2 regions of the Streptomyces sp. NPDC059373 genome follow, and region 2 is predicted to be linked to the other one. Evidence: predicted binding sites of a transcription regulator. Region 2 holds the regulator's gene; the other holds the start of a gene.
The links. Region 2 encodes HrcA, which represses chaperone genes, less so after heat shock. Its sites were predicted from a motif close to TTNGCACTCNGNNNNNCNGAGTGCNAA; they were not measured.
Positions count from the first base shown of each region.

Region 1 (5,541 bases), on a different contig from region 2:
ACCGATATCCACTGACGGCGATTTATCGCCAAATTCACGCGATGATTGTCGCGTTGGTCAGTTATGTCCGGTCCGAGTTGCCCCGGATTATGATCAATTCCCTTCTTTTTCCCGTTCGTACATGCCCAGAATTCTCGTCCGATTGACCTGTTGCAGAGGGCATCCGGGCAGATACATTCGGCGGCGGTCGACGCGTTCCGGCGCACGCCCCCTGGGCTGTAGGGGGTGAGGTCTGACCCGGGTCCGCGAGGTGCGGGTCTGCGAAGGGCCAGTAATAGGGGAGTTAGGAATGGCTCAGGGCACCGTCAAGTGGTTCAACGCGGAGAAGGGTTACGGCTTCATCGCGGTCGACGGTGGTGCGGACGTCTTCGTGCACTACAGCGCGATTCAGATGGACGGCTACCGCACCCTCGAAGAAGGCCAGCGGGTCGAGTTCGAAATCTCGCAGGGTCAGAAGGGGCCGCAGGCGGACATGGTCCGTCTCGCAGTCTGACCGGCGCGGCATCGGCCAACAGACACGCTCGACACTCAAACACGCTCAACGCTCATCGCCCCACACGTCAGGGCCCGCATCCCGTCCCGGGATGCGGGCCCTGACGCTTGCTCCCGCCCGTCGCGCGACCATCACCCCTCATTGAGGCCCTGCGGGCCGCTTGCACTCTCTGGGGTCGAGTGCTAATCATTGGCGTTAGCACTCTGAGGTTGAGAGTGCTGATCAGCATGAAGGAATGAACCGAAGGACCGGGTCGGTGAGGCCCGTCCGAGCGTCGGTAAGAGACCGGCGTTCGGCAGGCCGTCCGTCGCGGGCGCCAGCGCGGTCCGGAGCAATCCACCCCGTCCGGGAGGACCACTTCACATGGCCAAGATCATCGCGTTCGACGAGGAGGCACGGCGCGGTCTCGAGCGCGGGATGAACCAGCTCGCCGACGCCGTCAAGGTCACCCTCGGCCCCAAGGGCCGGAACGTCGTCCTCGAGAAGAAGTGGGGCGCCCCCACGATCACCAACGATGGTGTTTCCATCGCCAAGGAGATCGAGCTCGAGGACCCGTACGAGAAGATCGGCGCCGAGCTGGTCAAGGAAGTCGCGAAGAAGACGGACGACGTAGCCGGCGACGGCACGACGACCGCGACTGTCCTCGCCCAGGCGCTGGTCCGCGAAGGCCTGCGCAACGTGGCCGCGGGTGCCAACCCGATGGCCCTCAAGCGCGGCATCGAGAAGGCCGTCGAGGCCGTCTCCGCCGCTCTGCTCGACCAGGCCAAGGACGTGGAGACCAAGGAGCAGATCGCTTCGACCGCCTCCATCTCCGCCGCTGACCCCCAGATCGGCGAGCTCATCGCCGAGGCCATGGACAAGGTCGGCAAGGAAGGCGTCATCACCGTCGAGGAGTCGCAGACCTTCGGTCTGGAGCTTGAGCTCACCGAGGGCATGCGCTTCGACAAGGGCTACATCTCCGCGTACTTCGCGACCGACCTGGAGCGTATGGAGACGTCGCTCGACGACCCGTACATCCTGATCGTCAACTCCAAGATCTCCTCGGTGAAGGACCTGCTCCCGCTGCTGGAGAAGGTCATGCAGTCCGGCAAGCCGCTGCTGATCATCGCCGAGGACGTCGACGGTGAGGCCCTGTCGACCCTGGTCGTCAACAAGATCCGTGGCACCTTCAAGTCCGTCGCCGTCAAGGCCCCGGGCTTCGGTGACCGCCGCAAGGCCATGCTCGGCGACATCGCCATCCTCACCGGTGGCACCGTCGTCTCCGAGGAGGTCGGCCTCAAGCTGGAGAACGCCGGTCTGGATCTGCTCGGCCGCGCCCGCAAGATCGTCGTCACCAAGGACGAGACCACGATCGTGGACGGCGCCGGCGACAGCGACCAGGTCGCGGGCCGCGTCAACCAGATCCGTGCCGAGATCGAGAACAGCGACTCGGACTACGACCGCGAGAAGCTCCAGGAGCGCCTCGCCAAGCTGGCCGGCGGCGTGGCCGTCATCAAGGCGGGTGCGGCGACCGAGGTCGAGCTCAAGGAGCGCAAGCACCGCATCGAGGACGCGGTGCGCAACGCCAAGGCCGCCGTCGAGGAGGGCATCGTCGCCGGTGGTGGCGTGGCTCTCATCCAGGCGTCCTCGGTCTTCGAGAAGCTGGAGCTGGAGGGTGACGAGGCGACCGGCGCCAACGCCGTGCGTATCGCGCTCGAGGCCCCGCTGAAGCAGATCGCGGTCAACGCCGGCCTTGAGGGTGGCGTCGTCGTGGAGAAGGTGCGCAACCTCACCCCGGGTCACGGCCTCAACGCCGCGACCGGTGAGTACGTCGACCTGATCGCGGCCGGCATCATCGACCCGGCCAAGGTCACGCGCTCCGCGCTGCAGAACGCGGCCTCCATCGCCGCGCTCTTCCTCACCACCGAGGCCGTCATCGCCGACAAGCCCGAGAAGGCCGGTGCCGGCGCGGGCGCCGGTGGCGGCATGCCGGGCGGTGACATGGACTTCTGATCCCGTCAGGGTTCAGGGTTCAGCTGTACGGACCGAGGGCGGCACCCCCATCACGGGGGTGCCGCCCTCGGGCGTTGTGTATGTGTACGTGCATTATGTGCGCCGGAATATTCTTCCGGGGTGGGGTGGTTGACGTCGACGGATCTTTGCCCTGGAGCAACCCCAACACCCGTCAAGGAGACGCCCGCTGTGGGAACCCGTATTGCGGAGACGCTGTCCCGCCCGTTCGCGCTGAACGGCCTCACTGTCCGGAACCGCATTGCGATGGCGCCGATGACCCGGAACTTCTCGCCCGGTGGCGTGCCCGGTGCGGACGTCGCCGAGTACTACGCACGGCGGGCGGCCGCCGGGGTCGGCCTGATCATCACCGAGGGCACCTACATCGACCACCCGTCGGCCGGTCAGAGCGACCGCGTCCCCCGCTTCCACGGTGACGACTCCCTCGCCGGGTGGGCCCGCGTCGCCGAGGCCGTGCACGCGGTCGGCGGCAAGATCGTGCCGCAGCTCTGGCACGTGGGCATGGCCCGTAAGGCCGGTTCCCCGCCGGTCGTCGACGCCCCGCCGGTCGGGCCGTCCGGCGTCGCCCTCGACGGCACGGCGGGCGCGGGCCACGCGATGACCCTCGACGACCTCGACGATGTCGTGCGGGGCTTCGCCGAGGCCGCCGCGTCGGCCGAACGGCTCGGCTTCGACGGCGTCGAGCTGCACGGCGCGCACGGCTACCTGATCGACCAGTTCCTGTGGGCCGGCACGAACCGGCGTACCGATGCCTATGGGGGTGACGTCGCCTCGCGTACGCGCTTCGCGGCGGAGATCGCGGCGGCGGTGCGGGCGGCTGTCTCGCCGGACTTCCCCGTCATCTTCCGGCTCTCGCAGTGGAAGTCCGAGAACTACGACGCCCGGCTCGCCGACACGCCGGAGGAGTTCGAGACACTGCTCGCTCCGCTGGTGGCGGCGGGGGTCGACGCGTTCCACGCTTCCACGCGGCGCTACTGGCTGCCGGAGTTCGAGGGGTCGGAGCTCAACTTGGCGGGGTGGGCGAAGAAGCTTTCCGGCAAGCCGTCGATCACGGTCGGGTCGGTCGGGCTTGACGGTGAGTTCATCGCGACCTTCGGCGGGGCGTCGTCCGGCGTCGAGGCGATCGACCGGCTCGTCGAGCGGCTCGAGCGGGACGAGTTCGACCTCGTCGCGGTCGGGCGCGCGCTCCTCGGTGACCCCGACTGGGCCGCCAAGACCCTCACCGGGCGGACCGCCGAGCTCACCCCCTTCACCCCGGACGCCCTTCGGGTCCTCCGGTAGCGGGCTCCTCCCCCGCCCCTTCCCGAAACCGGGGCTCCGCCCCTGGACCCCGGCGCCCCAACCGGGTTGTGGGAGAACGTTCCGCAAGGCGAGCGAAGCGAGGTGGGGGCACCTCCCGGCCGAAGGCTGGGGGTGGGGGCACCTCCCAAAGGAAGCTTTGGGGGAGGCTGGCACAACCCGGCACGGATCCGCACCCGGCGACGGTGCCTCGGGCCCACGGGCCGGCACCGTCGGGGTACGCGCCGCTGCCGGGTGCGGCCGGGTTGGGCCAGCCCCAGTCCCTCCCCCAACCTTCGGCCGGGGGGACCCCCCAAGGCGGACGGCCTACCCCCAACCCGGTTGGAGGGAGGGCACGCCTGCGCCACGCTCACCATCGGCCGGCCCCGAACCACGCCCGACAGCGACGGTCGGGTGTCCGATGGTGATGCCGGGGCCCCGAAGGGCCGCTGAGTCCTACTCGGTGAGGAAGAGCTTCGCCTGTGCGGTGAAATCGGCCGCCCGCTCGATCTGGATCCAGTGACCGGCGTGAGGCAGCACATGGAGCCGGGCGTTGGGCAGATTCTCGGCGAGGTAGTATCCGGCAGCCACCGGCAGCATCCGGTCTTCGCGGCCGTGCAGAACGAGGGTTTGGTGCTGGATGGCCGCCAACTCGTTCTCGGTGTACTTGACCGGTTCGGACGCGGGGCTGAAGGTTGCCAGGTGTGAGCGGCGTACGTCGTCGCGGGTGGCCAGCTCGGCCCGCGCTCGCGCGATCTCCTCCAGTCGGCCGGAGAAGAGGTCGGTGTCGTCGACGAACCGTACGAGGAGGTCGGCCATCGCCTCGGGCGAGGGGTCCTGGTAGAAGGTGATCAGCTTCAGCAGGTCCTCGCTCGGTGGGATCGGTGCCCCACCGCTGCCCATGAGGATCATCTTGTCGATCCGGGCAGGGGCGATCTGGGCGACGCGAAGCGTGATCATGCCGCCCATCGAGTTGCCGATGAAGTGCGCCTTCGCGACGCCGAGTGCGTCGAGCAGCGCGAGGAGGGACCGGGCACGCAGCGTCGTGTACTCCGGCATGCCGCCGGTCGGGGCGGGGTCGGGATGGTCGGAGTCGCCGAATCCCAGGACGTCGGGCGCGATGCAGTAGTAGTCCTCGGCGAACGACGGCATCAGATGCGCCCAGTTGGAGGGTGCGCTGACCCCCGGTCCCGAGCCGTGGATGAACAGGACTGCGGGCTTGGACGGGTCACCGCAGGTGTAGACCCGCAGCCGGTGTTCACCCGCCTGGACGTCCTGGCTGCGGACCTCACGGCCGTCGGTAGCGATCACGGTCACCGTGCGCCTCCCTCGGCCGTCGTCTTCGTGGCGGCTTCCTGCAAGTCCTGGCCGTGCTTGGCCAGTTCGACCAGGGCCGTGCCGAGCTCCATCGGGTTCTTGTGGCCCCACGCGCTGATGGAGTCGTACTCGCCGACCTCCCAGGTGTCGTCGTCCTCGATGATCAACCCGCCCCAGCCGTATTCGACCGCGATGCCCGAGGGGGAGTGGGCGTAGAAGGAGAACATCTTGTCGTTGGGGTGCATGCCCATGGTGTGCAGCAGCGGAACCCGTGCCTCGACGATGCGGTCGTAGGCCCAGCCGACGTCCGACATGTTGTTGTTCTCGATCAGGAAGTGGTGGAGTTTGAACGGCGCCGGTATCTCTGCGAAGGCCAGCGTGTGGTGGCGACCGTTGCAGTGTGTGAAGGCGGCATCGACGAAGACGCCGGGCGCGACCTCGTC
Region 1 covers NZ_JBHYXC010000003.1:46,287-51,827, reverse strand. The annotation lists gene ACFXJ5_RS08050 (cold-shock protein) at 290-493, shown strand; gene groL (chaperonin GroEL) at 857-2,485, shown strand; gene ACFXJ5_RS08040 (NADH:flavin oxidoreductase) at 2,675-3,784, shown strand; gene ACFXJ5_RS08035 (alpha/beta fold hydrolase) at 4,238-5,098, opposite strand; gene ACFXJ5_RS08030 (VOC family protein) at 5,095-5,541, opposite strand, start outside.
Region 1: the regulator HrcA is predicted to act here: its motif matches at 653-679, upstream of groL (chaperonin GroEL).

Region 2 (5,541 bases):
CATCGTCTCGACCGCCAGCTCGCCCCGGTCGCCCTTGGGGAGGGCCTGGACGACGGTGATCCGGGGGCGGGGGGCGGGCTCGGCCCTGACCTGTGTCACGTCGACCTCGAGGTGGTCCTTGCCCTCGGCCGCCGCGACGCGGCCGTACGCACCCGTGCCCGCGCCGTCGGTCAGCACGATGTCCTCGCCGGCCCGCAGCCGCCGTACGGAGACCGCGTGGCGGCCCTCGGTGCCGGACAGCACGATCCGCCCGACGGCGAGCGGCTGCTCGGGGCCGACGATGAAGACCGGGGCGGTCACAGGGCGCTCCCGGAACCGGTCCTGGCGGCCATCGCGCCACGGGCGGCGTCGCATTCGGAGACCAGGAGCTCGACCAGGCGGGCCGCCGGGAGGTCCCGGGCGAGGCGGTGTCCCTGGCCCGCCCACAGGGCCATGGCCTGCACGTCACCGGCGACCGCCGCGGCCTTCCGCAGCGGCGAGGTGAGGTGGTGGACCTGCGGGTAGGCGGCGGGGGCGTACCGGCCGTGCTCGCGCATGAAGCGGTTGACCAGGCCGCGGGCGGGACGGCCGGAGAAGGCCCGGGTGAGCTCGGTGTGGGTGAAGACGGGGTCGGTGACGGCCCGCTTGTGCAGGGCGTTGGCCCCCGATTCCGGGGTCACCAGAAACGCCGTGCCGAGCTGCGCCGCGTCCGCGCCGACGGCCAGCACCGAGGCGATCTGGTCGCCGCGCATCAGCCCGCCCGCCGCGATCACCGGCAGCTGCACCGCCTCACGCACCTGCGGCACCAGCGCCAGCAGCCCCACCCCGGCGCCGTCCAGCTCGGGGTCGTCGCGGTGGGTGCCCTGGTGGCCGCCGGCCTCGACGCCCTGAACGCACACCGCGCCCGCGCCCGCGTACTGCGCGGCCAGCGCCTCGGCGGCCGAGGTGACGGTGACCACGGTGACCGTGCCGACGTCCGCCAGCGCGTCCAGCGTGTCGCGGTCCGGGCAGCCGAAGGTGAAGCTCACCACCGGCACCGGGTTGTCGAGGAGTATCGCCAGCTTGGCGTCGTACGCGTCGTCGCTGCCGGAGTCCGGGTCGCCCAGCGGGGTGTCGTACCAGGCGGCCTCACCGGCCAACTGCTCGGCGTAGCACTCGACGGCGGAGCGGTCGGCGGTCGCGGGCTGCGGCATGAAGAGATTCATGCCGAACGGATTCGAGGTCAGGCTGCGGACCTGCTTGATCTCCTCGTACATCGCCGCCGGCGTCTTGTACCCGGCGGCCAGGAAGCCGAGCCCTCCGGCGTCGCTCACGGCGGCGGCGAGCGTCGGGTTCGACGCACCGCCGGCCATGGGCGCCTGGACGATGGGGTACGCGGAAAGCTCGGTCAGCGCTGGCATGAGGCCATCGTTTCATGGCGGAGGGCGGGGCGTTTTGCCGCACCCCGCCCCCTGCCACCACCGGCCGGACCGGAACCGCTACCGGCCGTTGAACGCGTCCTTGAGCCGCGAGAACAACCCCTGCTGCCCGGGCTGGAATTGGCCGAGCGGCCGCTCCTCGCCGCGCAGCTTCGCCAGGCGCCGCAGCACCTCCTCCTGGTCGGGGTCGAGCTTGCTCGGGGTCATGACCTCGACGTGGACGATCAGATCGCCGCGCCCGCCGCCCCTCAGGTGGGTGATGCCGCGCTGGTGGAGCGGGATCGACTGGCCGGACTGGGTGCCGGGCCGGATGTCGACCTCCTCCAGGCCGTCCAGGGTCTCCAGGGGGCACTTCGTGCCGAGCGCGGCGGCCGTCATGGGCAGGGTGACCGTGCAGTGGAGGTCGTCGCCGCGCCGCTGGAAGACCGGGTGCGGCAGCTCGCGGATCTCGACGTACAGGTCGCCCGCCGGACCGCCGCCGGGGCCGACCTCGCCCTCACCGGCGAGCTGGATCCGCGTCCCGTTGTCGACGCCGGCCGGGATCTTGACCGTGAGGGTCCTGCGCGACCTGACCCGGCCGTCGCCCGCGCACTCGGGGCACGGCGTGGGCACGACGGTCCCGAAGCCCTGGCACTGCGGGCAGGGCCGCGAGGTCATGACCTGGCCGAGGAAGGACCGGGTGACCTGGGAGACCTCACCGCGGCCGCGGCACATGTCGCAGGTCTGCGCCGAGGTGCCCGGAGCCGCGCCTTCGCCGGCACACGTGCCGCACGTCACAGCCGTGTCGACCTGGATGTCCTTGGTGGTGCCGAAGGCCGCCTCGTCGAGCTCGATCTCCAGCCGGATCATCGCGTCCTGGCCGCGCCGGGTCCGCGAGCGCGGCCCGCGCTGCGACTGCTGCCCGAAGAAGGCGTCCATGATGTCGCTGAAGTTGCCGAAGCCCGCGCCGAAGCCGCCCGCACCGCCCGCGCCGGCACCGCCGGTCGCCGACAGGGGGTCGCCGCCGAGGTCGTAGACCTGCTTCTTCTGCGGGTCGGAGAGCACCTCGTAAGCGGCGTTGATCTCCTTGAACCGCTCCTGGGTCTTCGGATCCGGATTGACGTCCGGGTGCAGTTCGCGCGCGAGCCGGCGGAATGCCTTCTTGATCTCGTCCTGGCCCGCGTCGCGGCGCACACCCAGGACGGCGTAGTAGTCCGTCGCCACTTACGACTCCGCCAGGATCTGTCCGACGTAACGTGCCACTGCGCGTACCGCTCCCATCGTTCCGGGGTAGTCCATGCGGGTCGGTCCGACCACGCCGAGTTTTGCCACCGCCTCGTCGCCCGAACCGTAGCCGACGGCGACCACCGATGTGGAGTTCAGGCCCTCATGGAAGTTCTCGTGACCGATTCGCACGGTCATGCCCGAGTCCTTGGCCTCGCCGAGCAGCTTCAGGAGCACCATCTGCTCCTCGAGTGCTTCGAGCACGGGACGGATCGTCAGCGGGAAATCGTGGTTGAAGCGGGTCAGGTTCGCGGTGCCGCCGAGCATGATCCGCTCCTCGGTCTCCTCGACCAGCGTCTCCAGCAGGGTGGCGAGCACGATCGAGACGGCCGGCCGGTCGTCCTGCTCGAAGCCCTCCGGCAGATCCTGCACCAGAGGCGGCACATCCGCGAAACGGCGGCCCACCACCCGGCTGTTCAGCCGGGCCCGCAGATCAGCCAGCACCGTCTCGCCGACCGGCGCCGGGCAGTCCACCAGCCGCTGCTCGACCCGTCCGGTGTCCGTGATCAGTACGAGCATGATGCGGGCCGGAGCCAGCGCGAGCAGCTCGACATGACGGACGGTGGAACGGGTCAGCGACGGGTACTGCACCACCGCGACCTGCCGGGTCAGCTGCGCCAGCAGCCGCACCGTGCGGCCCACGACGTCGTCAAGATCGACAGCGCTGTCCAGGAAGTTCTGGATCGCCCGCCGCTCCGCCGTCGACAGCGGCTTGACGCCCGCGAGCTTGTCGACGAAGAGCCGATAGCCCTTGTCGGTGGGGACCCGGCCCGCGCTGGTGTGGGGCTGGTGGATATAGCCCTCGTCCTCCAGCACCGCCATGTCGTTACGGACCGTGGCGGGCGACACCCCGAGGCTGTGCCGCTCCGTGAGCGCCTTGGAGCCCACCGGCTCCTCCGTACCCACGTAGTCCTGGACGATGGCGCGCAACACTTCGAGCCGACGTTCGCTGAGCACCAGCGCACACCTCCAGACTTTCTCACCCGTCACCCTGGCACTCATGTCGGAGGAGTGCCAGCTTCCCCGCAGCCAGTGTACGGCGCGGTAGCAAGGCCCCGGCAAGGGCGGCCCGATACGGTCGCCGCGTGACTACCGACGGCTGGGAGCGTCTTGCCCCCGGGGTGGCCCGGCGGCGGCTGCCCTTCCTCGACGTGACCATCGGCGTCGTGACCGGTGACGACGGCGTCCTCGTGATCGACACCGGCTCCACCCTCGCGGAGGGCGCTCAGCTGCGCAAGCAGATCACCGCCCTCACCGGGCGCCCTGTGACCGACATCGCGCTCACCCACGGCCACTTCGACCACGTCTTCGGTGCCGCCGCCTTCCCCGGCGTGCGGATCCACGGCGGCGTGACCCTCGACACCTACCTGGACCGCGAACGCCCCTCCCTGCCCCGGGACGCGGTCACGTACGGTGCCGACCCTGCCTCCGCCGCCGAGGCCGCCGCCGCTCTCGTACGCCCCGGCAACCTCGTCTCCGGGCACCATGAACTCGACCTCGGCGGCCGCCGGGTCCTCCTGGTCCACCCCGGCGCCGGCCACACCACGCACGACCTGGCGGTCGTCGTCCCCGGCACTCCCCGCGTCGTCTTCTGCGGCGACCTGGTCGAGGAGTCCGGCGAACCCCAGGCCGGCCCGGACGCGTCCCCGGCCGCCTGGCCCGCCACCCTGGACGAGCTGCTCCGGCTGGGCGGCGACGGTGCCCTGTACGTCCCCGGCCACGGCGCGGTGGTGGACGCGCGGTTCGTACGCGCCCAACGGGACACACTGGCCGCGCGTTTCGGCCCGTCCTAGTGCCGGGAGGGGCACTAGATACGATCTGCCTCATGCGCAGCAGGAGTTACGGTCCCGACCTCACCCCGCCGTGGAAGAAGAAGGCCCCCGCGCCCGAGGTCGCCGCCGAACCCGGCCTCGTCGTCGAAGAGGCCACCACCGGTTTCTGCGGTGCCGTCATCCGCTGCGAGAAGTCCGCCGAGGGCCCCACCGTCACCCTCGAAGACCGCTTCGGCAAGCACCGCGTCTTCCCCCTCACCCCCCGCGGCTTCCTCCTCGAGGGCCGGCAGGTCACGCTCGTCCGCCCCTCCCCCGGCGCCCCCCGCACCCCCGCCCGCACCGCCTCCGGCTCCCTCGCCGTCCCCGGCGCCCGCGCCCGGGTCGCCCGCGCCGGCCGCATCTACGTCGAGGGCCGCCACGACGCGGAACTGGTCGAACGCGTCTGGGGCGACGACCTCCGCATCGAGGGCGTCGTCGTCGAATACCTGGAGGGCGTCGACGACCTCCCCGCGATCGTGGCCGAATTCAGCCCCGGACCGGACGCCCGGCTGGGTGTCCTGGTCGACCACCTGGTGCCGGGCAGCAAGGAGTCCCGTATCGCGGCTCAGGTCACGGGGGCGGACGTGCTCGTGGTCGGCCACCCCTACATCGACGTCTGGGAGGCCGTGAAGCCCTCCTCCGTCGGGATTCCGGGCTGGCCCACCGTCCCGCGCGGCCAGGACTGGAAGACGGGAGTGTGCCGGGCGCTGCGCTGGCCGGAGAACACGGGGGCGGCCTGGCAGCGGATTCTGGGCTGCGTGCGCAGCTACAAGGACCTGGAGCCCGAGCTGCTGGGGCGGGTGGAGGAGCTGATCGACTTCGTCACGGCGCCTTCATGACGTCGGGGAGCGTGCCGAACTCCGAAGTGTCGAGCGTCACGCCCACGGCGTCGAGAGGAACCGGCTCTCCGAATTTACTGGTCCGCTCGGCGCGGTAATCGGCTTGCTCGCCGACGCCGCCAGGTTCGGTAAGGACCACGCACTTGGCCGAGAAAGGGTCAATGATCAGGTACGTGGGTACACCCCCCGCCGCGTAGATCGACCGCTTGGTCACATAGTCGCGGAGCTTGC
Region 2 covers NZ_JBHYXC010000004.1:99,115-104,655, reverse strand. The annotation lists gene ACFXJ5_RS10600 (16S rRNA (uracil(1498)-N(3))-methyltransferase) at 1-300, opposite strand, end outside; gene ACFXJ5_RS10595 (nitronate monooxygenase) at 297-1,379, opposite strand; gene dnaJ (molecular chaperone DnaJ) at 1,458-2,600, opposite strand; gene hrcA (heat-inducible transcriptional repressor HrcA) at 2,601-3,617, opposite strand; gene ACFXJ5_RS10580 (MBL fold metallo-hydrolase) at 3,746-4,453, shown strand; gene ACFXJ5_RS10575 (DUF3097 domain-containing protein) at 4,486-5,310, shown strand; gene ACFXJ5_RS10570 (Uma2 family endonuclease) at 5,294-5,541, opposite strand, start outside.